DNA from 3 places in the Sphaerisporangium sp. NPDC005289 genome. Region 1 is predicted to be linked to each of the others. Evidence: riboswitches for the same ligand, from Rfam matches in the RefSeq annotation. Region 1 holds a riboswitch; each other region holds the start of a gene.
What was found. Region 1 has a riboswitch for cyclic di-AMP ahead of ABZT47_RS19215 (C40 family peptidase). Riboswitches for the same ligand answer to the same signal wherever they lie in the genome.

Region 2: it holds a riboswitch for cyclic di-AMP, as region 1 does, so the genes downstream of both, ABZT47_RS34985 (hypothetical protein) here and ABZT47_RS19215 (C40 family peptidase) in region 1, are expected to answer to the same signal.
Region 3: it holds a riboswitch for cyclic di-AMP, as region 1 does, so the genes downstream of both, ABZT47_RS25020 (GH25 family lysozyme) here and ABZT47_RS19215 (C40 family peptidase) in region 1, are expected to answer to the same signal.

The regions. Positions count from the first base shown of each region.
Region 1 covers NZ_JBEXGS010000010.1:104,384-110,191, reverse strand. Annotated here, with positions in the region: gene ABZT47_RS19225 (MFS transporter) at 1-751, opposite strand, end outside; gene ABZT47_RS19220 (metalloregulator ArsR/SmtB family transcription factor) at 748-1,323, opposite strand; cyclic di-AMP (ydaO/yuaA leader) riboswitch at 1,824-1,982, shown strand; gene ABZT47_RS19215 (C40 family peptidase) at 2,065-2,664, shown strand; gene ABZT47_RS19210 (hypothetical protein) at 3,296-4,225, shown strand; gene ABZT47_RS19205 (M48 family metallopeptidase) at 4,256-5,626, shown strand; gene ABZT47_RS19200 (glycosyltransferase family 4 protein) at 5,623-5,808, shown strand, end outside.
Region 2 covers NZ_JBEXGS010000029.1:47,100-52,907, reverse strand. Annotated here, with positions in the region: gene ABZT47_RS35005 (ABC transporter permease) at 1-49, opposite strand, end outside; gene ABZT47_RS35000 (ABC transporter permease) at 46-999, opposite strand; gene ABZT47_RS34995 (ABC transporter substrate-binding protein) at 1,011-2,609, opposite strand; tRNA gene ABZT47_RS34990 (tRNA-Lys) at 2,767-2,843, opposite strand; gene ABZT47_RS34985 (hypothetical protein) at 2,985-3,560, opposite strand; cyclic di-AMP (ydaO/yuaA leader) riboswitch at 3,897-4,044, opposite strand; gene ABZT47_RS34980 (OsmC family protein) at 5,015-5,413, opposite strand; gene ABZT47_RS34975 (hypothetical protein) at 5,444-5,719, opposite strand.
Region 3 covers NZ_JBEXGS010000015.1:42,771-48,578, forward strand. Annotated here, with positions in the region: gene ABZT47_RS25015 (Ppx/GppA phosphatase family protein) at 1-887, opposite strand, end outside; gene ABZT47_RS25020 (GH25 family lysozyme) at 969-1,718, opposite strand; cyclic di-AMP (ydaO/yuaA leader) riboswitch at 1,730-1,875, opposite strand; gene ABZT47_RS25025 (TetR/AcrR family transcriptional regulator) at 2,151-2,828, opposite strand; gene ABZT47_RS25030 (TIGR03086 family metal-binding protein) at 2,914-3,498, shown strand; gene ABZT47_RS25035 (hypothetical protein) at 3,673-4,533, opposite strand; gene ABZT47_RS25040 (vitamin K epoxide reductase family protein) at 4,832-5,359, shown strand; gene ABZT47_RS25045 (SDR family oxidoreductase) at 5,356-5,808, opposite strand, start outside.

The sequences.
Region 1 (5,808 bases):
CGAGGTTGCTGGCCGCCCCGAACACCGTGAGCACCCGCAGGTAGGGGTCGCGGGCGACGAAGCGCAGGCCCTCGCCGATCTCGCGTCGAAGCGTCGTGGCCCGCCGCTCGCGCGACACCGGGGCCTCGCGGGCCCTGATGCCGAGCAGGCACAGCGCCGAGACCACGAAGCTCGCCGCGTCGGCGAGCAGCGCGGTGACCGCGCCGAACACCTGGGCGACCAGACCGGCGGCTCCCGGGCCCACCACTTCGACGGCCGACTCGCCGCCCTGGAGCTTGGCGTTGCCCTCGGGCAGGTCGGCGGGGACGACGATCGAGGGGAGGTACACCTGGTAGGAGGTCTGGAAGAACACCTTGGCGGTGCCCGTGAGCAGCGCGACGGCCAGCAGATGGCCGACGGTCAGCACGCCTTGCCACGCGGCCACCGGGATGCTGAGGAACAGCAGGAACGACACGGCGTCGCAGATCAGCATCACGGGCCTGCGAGGCAGGCGGTCGACCCAGGCTCCGGCGGGCAGGCCGATGATCACCCACGGCACCCACGCCGCGGCGGTGAGCAGAGCGACCTCCAGTGTGGTCGCGTGGAGCGCGGTGATCGCGACCAGAGGCAGGGCAACCGAGGTGAGAGAGCTGCCGAAGCCGCTGGTGGTCTCGCCGACCCACAGCAGCCGGAAGTCGCGGTCGCGCAGCAGCCCCCAGCGGCCCCGGGATCGAGACGCGGCGGGCGCGGCCGCCGCGGTGAGGCCGTTCACGGCCGGCCCGGGACGCCGAAGGCGAACACGAACACCGGCTCGCGGGGCCGCCCGTCGTCGGGGATCTCCCGGGTGGCCCACCGGTTGAGGAGCTCCAGGAACTGCGCCTCGAACTCGTGCAGCTCGTCGGGGGTGAGCCGCAGCCACTTGTCGGTGGAGAAGGGGGCGTCCTGCCAGGCCGCCCGCTCGTCCTCGCTCGCGGCGTACCAGGCGCGGACCATGCTGACGTGGTGTTCGAGGTTGAGGGACGCCGCCGCGCTGGCGATGGCGGCGGTCGCGGGGTCGCCGCCGAAGTCGGACTCGCTCCAGCGCAGCTCGGCCGAGGACAGCCGCCACCAGCGCTCGCGCCGGTCGCGGGCGAGCTCGGGGGCCTCCTCGATGAGCTCGCTGCCGGCCAGGACGCGCAGGTGGTGGCTGGCGTTGGCGACGGCCTGCCCGGTGTGCTCGGCCAGCATGCTGGCGGTGCAGGGACCGTAGACCTTCAGCGCGTCCATGAGGCGCCGCCTCGTGGGATGCGACAGGGCGGCCAGCACCCGTGAGTCGGTGATCGTGCGTACGTCTTCATCGGCCATGCGCCCACTTTGACATGAGCAATGGACGTTGCACAACGGATATTGCGTAATTCTCATTGCGGAAGCACTGTTGCTGAATGATCGTTGCGGAACGGACGTCGTGGGTAACGGGTCTCGAGTGCGGAGCGTGACACGCGGGGGTGCGCATCCCGGTCCGCCGGGCGGGGCTAGGTGGACCGTTCCCTCTCCAAGATCCCTGAACGGGTGTGACTGATGTGACTTGTGTGACTCGCGTCAGGTGCCGTTTCGGGATATGTGAGGGGAATCACATACGGGTAACGGATGCGCTTGTTGTGCAGGGGTTTCCTGATTAAGAAGCCCCCTATTTGATCTATGTGACTTGGTCACGGCTTTGCCTCGATTTGGGGTTCTGTGTAACTTCTGGCCCGCGGCGAGCACGCCATGCCGTCGCGAACGGAGCCGGTCTTCCGACCGGCTCCACGCATGACAATCCAGCGGTCGCCGTCGCCCCAGTAAGGCGCGAGCCAGGACCCCAAAGGGGCGGTGACCTGCCGAATCCGTGCGGCAAGGAGCACGGAACCGGGGACCCAATTGATCCTGAACGCGGGATCAGGGGGTGAATCGACGCCTTGGCGTCGTAGGGCTACTTCCATGCCCGAATCCGTCAGCTAACCCGGTAGGCGTGAGTGGAAGAATCAAGGAGCGATCCTGTCCAGCACCACCCAGAACCCTCGTCTGTCGCGCATTGCCCGCTTCTCTCTCGGCGGTGTGGTGCTCACCATGACGGCCTCCGTGGGAGCCGTGGCGACGCAGGCGACGGCGGCTGACGCCGCCACGGCGGCACCGGCTCAGGGACCCTCAGAGCCGTCCGTCTACGGCCCGGCCGGGCTGATCGAGACACCGAGCATCACCGGGGCCTCCGAGCCCACCGGCACGGCCGCGGTGAGCGAGGCGAGCACATCCGGCACCTCCCGCACATCCAAGAGCAAGGCCAAAGTGAGCAGGGCCGCCCGGCAGCAGCTCAAGGCGCACACGGCCGTCGCGGTGGCGAAGAAGCAGATCGGCGACCCCTACCGCTGGGGCGCCAGCGGCCCGGGGGCCTTCGACTGCTCCGGCCTGATGCTGTACGCCTGGCGCAAGGCCGGTGTGAAGCTGCCCCGCATCGCCGCCAGCCAGTTCCGCACGGTGCGGAAGAAGGTGTCCTGGAAGAACCTCAAGCAGGGTGACCTGATGTTCTTCTACGGACTCGGCCACGTCGGCATGTACGTCGGGCACGGCAAGATGATCCACTCGCCGCACACCGGCGCGCGGGTGCGCATCGACAAGCTGTCGGGCTACCGGAAGGCGTCCTTCGTCGGCGCCGTCCGCCCCGGCGCCTGACCGGCGGGACCGTCGCGGCGTCGGCGCTGCCATCCAGCAATCGGATGACCAGGTCGGATTCCGCCTGCCGCTCCAGGTCGGCGCTGGACCCCCGCTTGACCCGCGGAACCACCCCCGCCCATCCAGGGCTCCGCTGGGTCGGGTGCGCCGGTCGCCCGTGCCGATCCGCTCCCGGTTCCCACGACGGGCCGGTCCGGTTTCCGGGCCGTCCCGGGATGTCGACCGGCGATTCCGGACCCTGACCGGCGGTGCTGGAAGCCGACCGGCGGTTCCGGAGGCCGATCTGCCTGCCGTTCCGGAGGCCGATCGGCGCGAGGATTCCTCCGGGAGAGCGTCTCCGAGAGGTGCCCCCGCTCCTCGAAGACCTTTCCAGGTGGTGCACATGCCCCTCGCGCCGGTCGTGAAGGCCCCGTCCGCTCCTCCCCCCTCGGAGCGGACGGGGCCTTCGCGCGTCCGCGCCGCGCCCCATCGGCGAGGCGCGACACGACCGGACGGGGCCTTCGCGCGTCCGTGCCCCGCCAGGCCGATGTGCCGCCGGGAAGTCGATACGGGTCCTCCGTCGGGACGCTGACGGGGGTCCGCCTCTGGGACGCCGATGTGGCCGGGAAGGACGAGCGAGTAGATTTCCCGCATGCGCGTCGTGTGGCTCTGGGCCGTCCTGGCGGGGTTGCTGACCGTGCTGACGGGGCCCTCCGCCGTCGAGGACGATCTCGGACGGCGGGCGCGGACGCTGATCGGCGAGCATCCGGAGATATGGTCCGGCGCGCGGACCTTCCGCGGCGACCTCTCCCTCGTGGTCGCGGCCCCCGGTGCCCTCACCGCCGCTGGAGCCCTCACGGCTTCTGGAACCACGGCCCCGCAGGCTGCGAAAACCTCCGCGACCAGGCCCGTCCCCGGAGGCGAAGCCGCCGCCGCGGCCTCCGGAGCCGCGTTCGCCGACCTGGCGCGCCGGGCCGACCGGGCGAGCCGGCTGGTCGCCCGCGTCGTGGGCCCGGTGCGTCCGCTGATCGCCGTTCCCGCCACGACCGAGCAGGCGGCCGTGCTGGCCGCCCCAGCGCAGGTGAACGGCCTGGCCGCGGTGGCGGGCGCCGACCGGGTGATCGTGGAGCCGCGGTCGTTCGCCCGCCTGACCGCCGCCGGCCGCGACGTCGTCCTCGCCCACGAGATCACGCACATCGCCACCGGGGCGGCGCTCGACGGGAGCACGCCCAAATGGCTGGTCGAGGGGTTCGCGGACTACGTCGGCTATCTCGACGCCGGCATCCCGGCGCGCCGGGCCGCGGCCGAACTGGCCGACGAGGTGCGCGCCGGACGGACGCCCGAACGGCTGCCCGGGCCGGAGGCGTTCGCCGCCGGCTCCGCGCGGCAGGCCCAGGCGTACGAGGAGGCCTGGCTCGCCTGCCGGTATGTCGCGGGGCGCTTCGGCGAACGCGCTCTGGTGAGCCTCTACCGTGAGTCCAGGCACGGGGACGTGCGGGCGGCGCTGTCCCGCACGCTCCGCATGAGCCTGGAGCGATTCACCGCCGCCTGGCGCGAGTACGTCCGAGACCAGCTCGCATGACCACGGTGGCGGCGCGGCGCAGGGGAGAGCATGGAGCGAAGTGACGAGACCGGCCGCGTGGCCGGCCCGGCGGGCGACGCCGGCGCGGATGCGCACGCCCGCACGGGCCCACCCGACGGTCCAGGCGCCGGCTCGGAGCGAGCGGTGAGCGGGGTGCGGGCGGCGGGGGGCGCGCTGGTGGGCCTGGGGGTGGCGCTGGCCGCCGTGGTGGCGGTGAGCACGCCGTGGCGCCCGCTGCCGGGCTCCGCGCCCGCCGTGGCGCCCGATCCCGCGCGCGACTTCACCGCGGCGCAGATCGCGCGCGCCGACGCCTTCGACGCGGCCGTGAACGTGCCGGTGTACCTGTCGCTGGCCGTGACGCTCGCCGTCGCGGGCGTGCTGGTCCTGACGCCCGTGGGCGCCTGGCTGGTGGGACGGCTCCCGGGCCCGTGGTGGGCGCGCGCCCTGCTCGGCGTCGTCGCGCTCTCGGCGGTGAGCCTGGCGATCAAGTGGCCGCTCGGCATGTGGTACGAGACGCGGCTGCGCGCCTACGGCCTGTCCACCCAGCAGTGGCCCGCGTGGTCGGCCGACCGGCTCAAGAGCTTCGCCGTCCAGACCGTGATCATCGCGATCATGGTGCTCGCGGTGGTCTGGCTGGCCCGCCGCGCCCCCCGCCGCTGGTGGGCGCCCGCCGCGGCCGGGGCGTTCCTGCTCACCGTCGCGGCGTCGTTCGTCTACCCCCTGGTCGTCGAGCCGTTGTTCAACGACTTCACGCCGCTGCCCGCCGGGCGGCTGCGCGACGATCTGGTCGCCATGGCCCGCCGCGACGGCGTCCCCGTCCAGGACGTGCTGGTCGCCGACGCCTCCCGCCGGACCACGGCGCTCAACGCCTACGTCTCCGGCTTCGGCGCCACCCGCCGCATCGTCGTCTACGACACGCTGCTGCGCGCCCCGGCCGGTGAGGTGAGGCTGGTCGTCGCGCACGAGCTGGGGCACGCCAAGCGCGGGGACGTCCTGTACGGGACGATGGTCGGCGCGCTCGGCGCCGCCGCGGGCGCCTGCCTGCTGTACCTGGTGGTGTCCCTGCCCGCGCTCAGGCGCCGCACGGGCGTCGCCTCGGTGGCCGACCCGAGGGCGGTCGGCGTGCTTCTGGGGCTGATGAGCCTGGCGACCGTGCTGTCGGGGCCGGCCGAGAACCTCGTCAGCCGGCGGATCGAGGCCAGGGCCGACGTCCACGCGCTGGATCTGACCCGTGACGCCGCCACGTTCGCCGCGATGCAGAAGCGGCTGGCGCTGACCAACATCTCCGATCTGACGCCGAGCGGCTTCGACTACCTGATGTACGCCTCCCACCCCACCGCTCCGCAGCGTCTGGCTCTGGCGCGCTCCTGGGCCCGCCTGAACCGCCTGCCCGAGCCGTGATCCCCGACGGGCACGGCCCCGGGCACGCCAGGACGCTGTTCGTCACCAACGACTTCCCGCCGCGGCCCGGCGGCATCCAGGCGTTCGTGCACGCGCTCGCCCTCCGGCGGCCGCCGGGGTCGGTGGTGGTGTACGCCTCGCGCTGGCGCGGGTGGGAGGAGTTCGACGCGCGGCAGCCGTAC
Region 2 (5,808 bases), on a different contig from region 1:
CCGCGATGCGGGCACGGCGCGCGGTGCCCGTCAGCGCCAGGCCGGTCATGAGGCGGACCCCAGCCGGACGCGCGGGTCGAGCAGGCGGTAGACCAGGTCGGCTCCGAGGAAGATGAGCATGTAGAGGCAACCGAGCACCATCGCGGTGGTCTGCAGGGTCGGCAGGTCCTTGTCGACGGCCGACCGGAGCAGCAGCGCCCCTATCCCGGGATAGTTGAACAGCAGCTCGACCGTGACCAGGCTGCCCAGCAGGAACTGCAGCTGCACGCCGAGGGCGCTGGTCGCCGGAATCGTGGCGTTGCGCAGCACGTGCCGGCGCACCACCTGCACGCGCGTGAGGCCGCGCAACTCCGCCGCGCGGGCGTACGGGCTCTCCACGGCCGTCACGGTGCTCGCGCGGACGTGGCGGGCGACGTACCCGGTGCACAGCAGGACGAGCGAGAGCGCCGGCATGAGCAGGTGGCCGAGCGCCTGCACCGGGGTGGCCCCGGGCGGTATCTGGGCGGACGCGGGCAACCAGCGCAGTCTCACCGCGAACACCACCAGCAGGACCACCCCGGTGACGAACTCCGGCGTCGCGCCGAACGCCAGGCCCGCGACGCTGATCACCCGGTCCGCCGGGCGGTCGTGGTGAACCCCCGCGACCAGGCCGAGCGTCACCGCCACCGGCACCAGCAGCGCGAAGGCCAGCAGCGCCAGCAGCAGCGAGGCGCCGAGCCGGCCGAGGACCAGGTCGCGCACGGGGACACGGAGGGTGGAGGAGTCGCCCCACTGCCCGGTGAGGAAGCCGTGCAGCCAGTCGGCGTACCGGACCGGGAGCGGCCGGTCGAGCCCGAGCTGGGAGCGCAGGTCGCGCACCGCGGCCTCGCTCGCCTCACGGCCGAGGATGGTGCGGGCCACGTCTCCGGGGATCAGCTCGGTGGCCGTGAAGACGAGCACGGACACCACCAGCAGCGTGAGCGGGATCGCCGCGAGCCGCCGCAGCAGGAATCGTCTCATCGCGGGCCGCCCTAGATCCGGGACACCGACGTGAAGTCGACGTAGCTGGAGGGATGCGCCTGGATCCCGGCGAATCCGCCGTTGAAGGCCCGGACGCTGCCGCCCCAGACGCTGATGATCACAGGGACGTCCTCGTACAGCGTCCTGGCGATGATCTCGGCCTGGGCCTTGCGCGCGGTGTCGGTGGTCGCCCCGTCGTAGGCGGTGGCGGCGGCGTCCAGCACCGGGTTGGCGTACTTGGACCCGTTCCACACCCCGCCGCTCTTCACCATCGGGATGATGAACTGGCTCGGCACCGCCCGCCCGGCCCAGCGCACCAGGGTGGCCGGGCTGAACAGCCACGGCGTGTCCTTCTCCTGGTCGCCGCCGTAGAAGTCGGCGGAGGTGCGCTGGTCCAGCGTGACCTCGATGCCCACCTGCTTGAGCTGGTTCTGGATGACCAGGGCGTAGTCCTTGCCCGGCGGGTCGAAGGTCAGCGGGAAGGACAGCTTGGTCACTCCGGCGGCGGCGAGCAGCGACGCGACCTTGGCGGGGTCCTTGGCGCGCTGCGGGATGTCGGCCGGCGCCGCCGGGAACAGCGCGGCGAACAGGTGGTCGTTGGCGAGCGCCCCGATGCCGTCGTAGGTGGTGGCGTTCACACCCGGCCGGTCCAGGGCGTACGCGACGGCCTGGCGGACCTCCTTCCTGTCGAACGGCGCCTGGTCCACGCGCAGCGTCAGGGCGGTGAACCCAGTGCCCTCCACCCGGTCGACGGTGATGTCCCCGACGCCCTTCAGCGGGTTGACCAGGGCGGGAATGCTGAGAAGCTGGGCGTCTACGTCGCCGCCCTGCAGCGCGAGCAGATCCGCCTGGTCATCGGCGTAGAACTTGACCTCCACGCCGTCCAGGTACGGCTTGCCCCGATCCCAGTACCTCGGATTGCGGGTGAAGGTGGCGCCCTTGGCCGGGTCGTAGGAGGCGAGCACGAACGGGCCGGTGCCGATGGGCTTGGCGGTGAAGTCGCCCGCGTAGTCCTTCTTGAGGATCAGGGCGTTGTAGTTGCCGGCCGACACCAGATAGGGGAAGTCGGAGAACGGCCGCTCCAGCGTGAAGACGACCGTCCGGGGGTCCTTGACGCGCACGCCGCCCTGCGCGAGGACGGTGTCGAAGGCCGAGAGCGCGGCCGACTTGCTCTTCGGGTCGAGCAACCGGTCGAAGGACGCCTTGACGACCTCGGCGTCCAGCGGGGTGCCGTCGGAGAAGACCACGCCTTCGCGCAGGGTGAAGGACCAGATCTTGCCGCCGTCCTTGGCGGACCACGCCTCCGCCAGGCGCGGGACCAGCTTGTAGTCCCTGTCCAGCCAGATCAGGTAGTCGGCGACGAGCTGGGCGATCGCGATCGCCGTTCCGTCGTACATGGTGACCGGGTCCACCGCCGTGGGCGGCGGGGACGACCCCGCGCGGAGCACTCCGCCGCGCTTGGGCGTGCTCGGGAGGGAGCCGGACGGCCCGGCGTTCACGCCGGTGCTCGTGCCCGCGCCGCCCGAGCAGGCGGCGACCAGGGCGAGCAGCCCGGCGGCTCCTGACCCGGCCAGAAAGCGGCGCCGGTCGAACGGGTTGTCGTTGACCATGTGGACCACTATCCGAAGGGCGAATCATGATCGTCAAATGGCCGTTCAACTGGCTACCTCGAACCGACCGCAGCCCGCGCCGAGGTGACACAGGTCGGAAAACGACTGTGGGCACCCTCCCCATCGGGGAAGATGCCCAGGTCATCGGCGTTAACCGTGGTGCGCCGCCAGGGACTCGAACCCCGGACCCGCTGATTAAGAGTCAGCTGCTCTAACCAACTGAGCTAGCGGCGCGTTGACTACGGTGACTTTAGCAGTCCCGGCGAAGCTACGCACATCGGCGCCGGGGCGGCGTGCCGGTGCCAGGGGGAAGCACCGGCACGCCCATTTCCCGGGGGAAGCTGGTGGAAGAACCCGCAGGTGCGTGCGCGCGGGTCAGGGCGCGGAGGTGAGCGCCAGGGTCGGCTCGGCCGGGTCCTTGTCGTAGACGCCCCAGGCGCCGGCGGAGAACGGGACGGGCTCGTTCTTCTTGCCCGGGCCGCTGCCCCACTTGGTGATGACGTAGTCGACCTTGATGTGGCCGGCGCCGAAGCCGGTCACCATCAGGCTGGAGTCGCTGAAGTCGCCGCCGGTCAGCTCGGCGAAGGTCTTGCCGTCGATGTCGAGCATGACGCCGCTCTCGGAGGGGATGCCCGGGCCGCGGTCGCCGATGAAGAACGGCGCCTTCTTGCCGTTGTACATCACGTAACCCTCGGTGCCGAGCGGCCAGCACGGGCTGGCGAACAGCCCCTTCTGCATCGGCTTGCCGATGGCCGGCATGCCCGTGTCACCGGCGCGCCCGGAGGCGTCGTCCCAGAAGTAGGAGGCGGTGGTGGAGCCCTTCAACATGACTCGCTGGGTGGTCGCCGCCGCGACGCCGTCCTTGCGCTCGGGCGAGTTGGCGTGGGCCGCGGTGGCCGTGCCGACCGTCGCCGTGCACATCATCGCGGCACCGATGATGCTCGAAACCACACGACATTTGGGGGTGTTCGTGAAAAAAGACATGGGAGGTCAGGATCTTTCATCAGAAGACAAGGGACCCGGGCTCCGACTTCGGTCAAGAGGGTTCGGCGCCGGGAGAGGAAAGCGTTCTCTGAGGCACAAGCGGGTGGACAAGGGCATGGTCCATCGCTGCGCGAGCGCTTTTCTTACGTGGGTCTTTCGGGCGGTGGCGCTGGACGGCCACCATGTCGCAAGGCTGCGAATCGCCCGGCCGGCTCCTACAAGCCGACTGCTGTGCCGCTTCTGACGGCGAGATCCGGGCCTAGGGTCGCCCGGAGGACGGAGTGGGGCGGTGTGTCCACTCGAGTCTCCTCTCCAACGACGTCTACCGGGTTAGCTGACGGGTTCGGGCGTGGAGTTCGCCCTACCGCTGACGCGGATTCACCCCGAAGAACGTGGGTCCCCGGCTCCCGCGGGCCGGGTTCAGGCCCTTGGGACTCGACGTTCGGGCGGCGGCCTTCCGGCTGAAGACCAGGTCACCGTCCGATCTGGTACAAGACGTTACCGGTCAAGTCAGGACAAAGCAAACGATGTTTGTACAAAGCATCAGAAGATCTACCTATCATGCCGTAAGCCCCACATATCGGGCATTTTATGCGCCAGAGAAGGCCGACGAGGCTGACAGGCGATACCCGTGTTACTGCTGTGACCTGTGAGGTGCACCACCGCCTGGGCAAAACCTTTCTTCCCCCAAGCTCCACCCCTCCCGGCAAAGCCGCCACAGGTAAACAACTCCTCATGGCCCACGGCCAAGGGGCGCCCACGGAGCCCGGACGAACCCGCTGCGTCGCCCCGCTGCCGCCCCCCAGAGGCACCCGCAATGACCGGCGACGGCCGGAGAGTTGACCGGGCCCGTCGCCGTAACAGGGCGCCGACGCCACCGACCCGCTTCCCGCCGTGCCGGCGCCCGATGAAGACGGCCCAAGGCGGCGGAAGGGGAAGCGGCCCGAGGCGGGGCGAGAGCGTGGCCGCCCCGGCCCTAGGGTGCGGCAGAGGCGAGGAACGGTCCGAGGCTACGAAAGGGAGGAGCGGCCCAAGACGAGGCGGCCCAAGACGAGGCGGCCCAAGACGAGGACGAGCAGAGGTGGGGCGGCCGTACGGAGCGGGGGCGAAGGGAGGGCCGCGAAGTGGGGGTGGACATGAGTCGGGGCCGGACAGTCCCCCGCCTGTCCGGCCCCGACCACTTCACGGTCCAGCGCCGATGCCTTCCCCCAAACGCATCGGGCGGTCCCGCTGTTCGGACACGGTCCCCCACCGCGTCCTTATGGTGAAAGCTTCGCTGCGCCCCTCGGGCGCTGGTCGCATCCCCCTTGACCTGCCTTAACACTACATACCGGGGCCTGAGCTGCTCGTCATCGCACGGTATAGATTCGGTCTAAGTCGCGGGCATGACCGGGTACGGGATGACCCGGCGGGACGAGCGGCTATTCGGGGAGTTCGACGACGACCTCGGTGCCCTTCTGCAGCGACCGGCTGACGGTGCAGTGGCGCTCGTGCACCCGGTGGGCGACGGCGCGGAAGACCTCGTCCGCCTCGGGATCGCCCTCGGGGAGCTCGACGTCGTAGGTGATCGTGACCGGGCCGAGCAGTGTGGGCTCGACCTTCTCGGCCTGGACCGTCATCGCCAGCCGCACGAGGCGGTGGCCGCGCTTGGCGGTGAGCGGCTCGACGGTCACGATGTTGCAGCCGCCCACCGCGGCGAGCAGCAGCTCGACCGGGGTGAAGACGCCTTCGTCGTCGCCACTGCCCATGACGATCTCCGCTCCGCGCCCGTTGCGGGCCACGAAGCCGTTCTCAGTACGCTCAACATTCACCGATGCCATGCCTGGAGCCTAGGAGCAGGCGGGGCGTCTTCAGGCGTCGGGGTGCTTGGACAGGTAGGAGAGGTAGACCGGCCGCAGCGCTTCGCCGAGCTCTCCCTCGCCGGAGGCCATGGCGTCGCTGAGAAGCGCCGAGACCCTGCTGAGGTCGTTGGCCGTCTCCTCGGAGTGACCGCTCGCCGCCTCGGCCGCCGGGATCACCTTGAGCAGGTCCCACAGGAAGCCGAAGTCGCCGTGCGTGACCGCATAGTGCACCGCCCTGTCGTGCAGTTCCCTGGGCGACAGCGACTGCAGCTCGTCCCGGTCCATACGGGCTCACCCCCTTTTAGCCACTTTCCCCCCGATAACAGGGATATGCACGTTCGAACGCCTGGGAGATCGTTCGCGCGAACGGCCGT
Region 3 (5,808 bases), on a different contig from region 1:
CGCAGGGCCCACGGGCAGATCTCCACCTCGGGGACCTCGAACAGGTCCATCGTCGCGTCGGCCACGATCGCCCCGGCGAGCAGTTGCGGGGCGCGACCGGCGGAGACGCCCGGCAGGCCGGCCCGCTGGGCGTTGTCCATCGTGGCCAGGCGCCCGGTCCAGTGGGAGAGGTCATCCTGGCGCAGCACCCGCTTCACATAGGACCCCTCGCTGGAGGGGGCGGCGCCGGCGATGCGCGCGAGCTGCTTGAAGGTCTTGGACGTGGCGACCGCGTGGTCGGCGTGCCCGTACTTCACCACATCGCCCACCACCCTGCCGATCTGCGCGCGCACCTGCCGGCGCATGCCGCGCACCTCCTCGGCGGGGGGCGGGGCGCCGGTGAACCACTGGCGGGTCATCCGCCCGGCGCCCAGCGGGAGCGAGATCGCCACGTCGGGCTCCTCCTCCATGCCGGAGGCGATCTCCAGGGAGCCGCCGCCGATGTCCAGGACCAGCAGCCGTCCTGAGGACCAGCCGAACCAGCGCCGCACCGCCAGGAACGTCAGCCGCGCCTCGTCCTGCCCGGACAGCACCTGCACGTCGATCTCGGTGGCGGCCCGCAGGCGGTCCAGGACCTCCTCGCCGTTGGCGGCCTCCCGCACGGCCGAGGTGGCGAAGGCCATGATGTCCTCCACCCCCTTGTCCTCGGCGATGCGCAGCGAGTCCTCGACGAAGCGGCGCAGCTCGCGCTCACCCTCGGGAGACAGGACGTCGCCGTCGTGCAGGTGCTCGGCCAGCCGCAACTCGACCTTGTGCGAGTAGGCGGGCAGCGGCTGGGCGCCCCTGTGGGCGTCCACCACCAGCAGGTGCACCGTGTTCGAGCCGATGTCGAGAACGCCGAGTCGCATGAGCAGACGCTACTACCCGCGCCCGCCCGGGAGATCCTGCCGGTCCTGCCGGTCCTGCCGGTTCCGCCGAGGCGCCGTCGCTCAGGGGCGGCCGAGCGCGCGCAACTGGGCGGTGGTCAGCGCGGAGACGTTCTGGTCGATGGGGACGTCGGTGTACTGGTGGATCGCCCAGCTCTTCCAGTCGGCGGGCGGGGTGACGTCGCCCTTTTCCCTGCCGTAGTAGGCCACCCACAAGGGGTACTCGGCCAGGCCGTGGCCGTAGGTGTCGGCGAAGTTCCAGCCGCTGTAGAACAGCGGGGTGACGCCGGTCTCGTCCTTCACGTGGGCCAGCCAGGTCTTGGCCCAGGCGTTGACCTGCGCGACCGACCGGCCGTCACTGGTCTCCAGGTCCAGCACGAGCAGGTCGCCGGTCTCGGCGGGCTGGGCGTCCACCACCGACAGGAAGTGGTCGGCCTCGGCGATGGGGTCGTTGCCGGGGTGACCGTAGTGGTAGGCGCCGCGCACGATGCCCTTCTTGCCGAGTTCGGCCCAGTGGCGGGCGAACGCGGAGTCGCGGAAGGTCAGGCCCTCGGTGGCCTTGATGATGCCGAACTGCGCCTGGCTGGCGTTCCAGTCGTGGTCGGACTCGTAGGCGGAGACGTCCTGGCCGTAGGGGCGCTCCGAGGCGGCGCCGCGGGGAGCGGCGTCCGCCGGGCCGGTCACCACGACGGCCGCCACGATGGCGAGCACGGCCACGATCACCCCCGCCATGGCGGAGTAGAGGCGCGCGCCGGACAGGTCCAGCCGGTTCTTGAGGTGGGAGAAGATCGAGGAAAGCCGGTCGATGGGCATGAAGGGCTCGCTCCTTGCTTCCACGCGCCTACCGGGTCGGCTGATGGGTTCGGGCGGAAGTGCCCTGTGGGTCCGTCCCTTCGAGGGCCGGTGCTCCGATTCACTCCGCGAAGGGGGTCCCCGGTTCCGCGAGGTGTGGATGAGGTGGGCGTGTCTCCGCGGCGGGACGCCGTCCCGCCGGGTACGCGCGATGTGGGCAACGGACGGCAACGGGCACGACGGCGTGGGACCATCGGCACGCATACCGCTTCCCAACAAGGTACATACCACATCAAAAGAGCACAAATGCGACAAAGTACGCGCCGCCGGCGTCACGCGGGCGGACACGACCGGCTTCCCCCGACGTGATCACCCCCAGGAAGCGCATCCGGCCAGAACGACCCGGTCAGGCGTCCCGGTCCCGGCGGGCCAGGGGCGCACCCGGGGATCCGGTCAGCGGCGGGGCGGGGGCTGCGAGGAGCGGGATGACTCGGCGTGCCGCCAGCGCCGTCCGAGCTCCTCGCCGGTCGGCGCGGAGGCGGGCAGCGGGGTGGCCGGCGCGCCGGCGCGCAGCCCGTCCAGCAGCAGGGTCAGATAGCGGTGGCGCAGCACGGCGGTGCGATCGGCGTCGCCGGCACGGACCGCGGTGATCTGGTCGAAGATCATCGGAATGTCCTCGGCGACCACGTCCGGCCGTAGCGCGCCGGCGGCCTTGGCCCGGTCCACGACGCGCCCGGCGAGCGAGCCGGCGTGCGCGGCCAGCTCGTGCATCTCCCGCGTGGGGGTGAACGTGCCGGCCAGGTGCACGGTCAGCGAGTGCACGTCGGAGTCGACGACCTCGCGCAGGAACGTGGCGAAGGCCTCCCACGCGTCGCCGTCCCGCGCCAGCGCGGACTCGGCGATCGCCGTGAACCGGCGCAGGCCGTCCTCGCAGAGGGTGCGCAGCAGCTCCTCCTTGCCGGCATAGCGCCGGTACAGGGCGCCGACGCCGACGCCCGCCTCGTGCGCCACCGCCGAGATCGGCGCTTTGGGGTCGGCGACGAACACCGCTCGCGCGGCGTCGAGGATCGTGCGGTCGTTGCGGGCGGCCTCGGCCTTGCGTCCCCTCATGCCTGCTGTCGTGGGCTCCATGCGCCCATTCTAGCTTGAACGGAAGGCTCCGTTCCGATATAGTTTGAACAGAACGATCCGTTCCGCTCTAACTCGGAGGTTTCGCATGACCACCACGTCCTGGTCGCTGCTGGAGCAGGCCCACAACGCGCTGCGCACGACCACCGCCGGGGTCACCGAGGCCGACTGGGCCGCCAAGACCCCGTGCGAGCAGTGGAACGTGGCGCAGGTGCTGCGGCACGCCGCCGGCGACCAGCGCGCCTATGCCGCCGCGATCACCGGTGCCGGCGGCCCGGAGGAGAACCCGTTCGACCCGGCGGCGCAGGCCCCCGGCGACCCGAAGGACCTGCTCGAAAGCGCCCTGGAGGTCGCGGCACAGGGCTTCGCCACCGTGGCGCCCGGCGCGGAGGCCGTACCGACGCCGCTGCCGCAGGGTGCGCTGCCCGCCGAGGTCGCCGTCGGCGCCGCCGCGCTGGACGCCGCCGTGCACGCCTGGGACATCGCGGTCGCCACCGGCCGTCCGTCGCCTCTGGACGCCGAGCTGTCCGAGCGCCTGCTGCCGGTGGCCCGCGTCCTCGCCGAGCCGCTGCGCGGCTTCGCCTACGCCCCCGCCCTCGACCCGCACCCGGCCGACGACGCCACCGCCGAGCTGCTGCGCTACCTCGGCCGCGACCCGCAGTGGACCCGCTGACCCGGGAACCCGCCGACGGCGCGGCCTCCTCCCCCCGAGGCAGGCGGCGCCGGCACGGAAAACGTCCCGCCGGTCATTCGACCGGCGGGACGTTCTGCCGCCGTCCACCTCTTCTCTCCGTTATCGAGCGACACCGCCGGTCAACCCGGTGAATACGCGGTGTTCACGGAATGCTCAGCAGTTCGGGATATCTCTGCCGTTATTATCCTTCGCCTCGTCGTTGCCCCATTTGGCGAGATAATAGGCGGAAACGTAGGCGCCGCGGCCGTTCTTACCGGGGTTCGTCCGGTCGAGGTCGGTGCGCAGCCACCAGTGGTTGAACGCGGACCCGTGCCGGACTTCGGCGCCCCGGACGCGGCAGTAGACGTAGTTGGTGCCCTTGTCGAGCGTGCCCTGCGGGTCGCCGGTGTTCGGCTCGCGGTAGCCCGTCGCGTCGGCGAAGGTGTCGACCCAGACCTTGCTTCCGGGAGCGGGGGTCCCGCCGCCGCCGAACACCCGGGGCCGGCGGGCGTGGAACTCGCTGCCCGGCCGCAGGCCGTAGGCGAGGACGCGATGGTCGGTTCCGTAGCCGCCGCGCTGCTCGTAGGCCCAGTAGGACGTGCGCCCGGGGTTCGCCCACTGCTCGAAGATCACGACGTGCCGGTTGTTGTTGTCGCCGATGGCGTCGATGACCAGGTCGCCGGTGAGCAGTTCGGACATCGCGATCGGGCTGCTCGCGCCCGGCGAGGCGAGGGCCACGGTGTTCAGGCCCGGAGCGCTCAGCCCGAGCGCCATCGAGGCGTAGCCGGAGCAGTCGGTGCGGTAGCCGTTGTGGTACTTGCCCTGGCTGTACGGCACCCGCTGCGGGGTGCCGGGGTTCCAGGTCTTGGCCCGGTCGATGACGCTCTGCCGGGTCACGTCCGCCGGACGGGCGTGGGCGGCGCGAGAGGGAGCTGCGGCGGACTGGGCGAAGGCGCCGGCCACGGCGAGCGGCGTGGGCGAGGCGACGGCGACACCAAGGATAGCGAATTTGATGAATATCTTCTTACTGGACATACCACCCCTTGTAAATCCGTGTTGTCGGCCGCCAAGACTAATGGCGGCGACACATGGTTCGCAGGGGTGAATTCCAGGATCCACGTCGGCCGGTGGAGCGATTTCCCCCGGAAAGGAAACGGGCACCGTCGCAGGCACAAGAAATCACGCCGCGCCGACCGGTCGCGAGTCGGCGTGGACGTGGCGGCGCGCGCATCCGGGAAAGCTCCGTGCCTTTCCCGCCCATTCCCCGCACGGGACGCCGGCCGGGAGGAAGGCGCGGGGCTTGCCCGGCCCCGGCACGGGTAGGGGCCTCGGCGTGCCTGAAGGTCCGAGTTCTTTCCGCAGCAGAATCCCGGTCGCCGCCCTCGCCCTGTGCGGGTGCGCCATCTCGGTCTATCTGGCGTTGTTCCAGTACGGAGTGGTGCACTCCGTGTGGGACCCCATTTTCGGGGACGGCTCCCGCAAGGTGCTCACCTCCGCCGTCTCCCGCGTGCTCCCGGTGTCGGACGCGACCCTCGGCGCCGCCGCCTATCTGGTGGAGGCGGTGCTGGAACTGTCGGGCGGACGGCGGCGCTGGCACGACCGGCCCTGGATCGTGGTGCTGCTCGGCCTGACGGCCGCCGTGCTGGCCCTGACCGGCGTCGGCCTGGTGATCGCCCAGCCCATCCTCACCGGCACCTTCTGCACGCTCTGCCTCACCTCGGCCGGCATCTCCTGGCTCGTCGCCCTGCTGGTCGCACGCGAGGTCGGAGCGGCCGTGCGGCGGGTGCGGGAACTGCGCGACAGCGGACTCCCCCTCCCCGCGGCCCTGCGAGGACGCGAGCCGCAGCGCTTCGCCCGCTAGCGGCGGGCGGCCCACCGGGCGAGGGCGGTGACGCCGGCCGCCACCGCCAGGGCCGCGGCCAGGGTCGCGTGGTGCTGGGAGGCCCACACCTGGACACTGCGGCTCTTGGCCCTGCGGTCGAAGGAGCCGTGCGCCCCCTGATCGGTGTTCGGGGGCGCGTCCGCGGGCCGCCAGAGGTTGGGCGGCAACCGGCGGGTCACCTTGGAGGTCTGCTGGGAGGAGTAGCCCTTCCAGGCCAGATAGCGGTCCAGGACGCCGGGGACCACCGCGTTGGCGATCAGCGTCGCCGCCGTCGACCCCCCGACCCAGTACTCCCGGCGGCGCGGGTGGTCGGCGGCGTAGACGATGGCGTCGGCGGGGATCTCCGGCTGGTAGATCGGTGGCACCGGCTGCGGATGGCCGGGCAGCCGCGACAGCACCCAGTCGAACTGCGGGGTGTTGACCGCCGG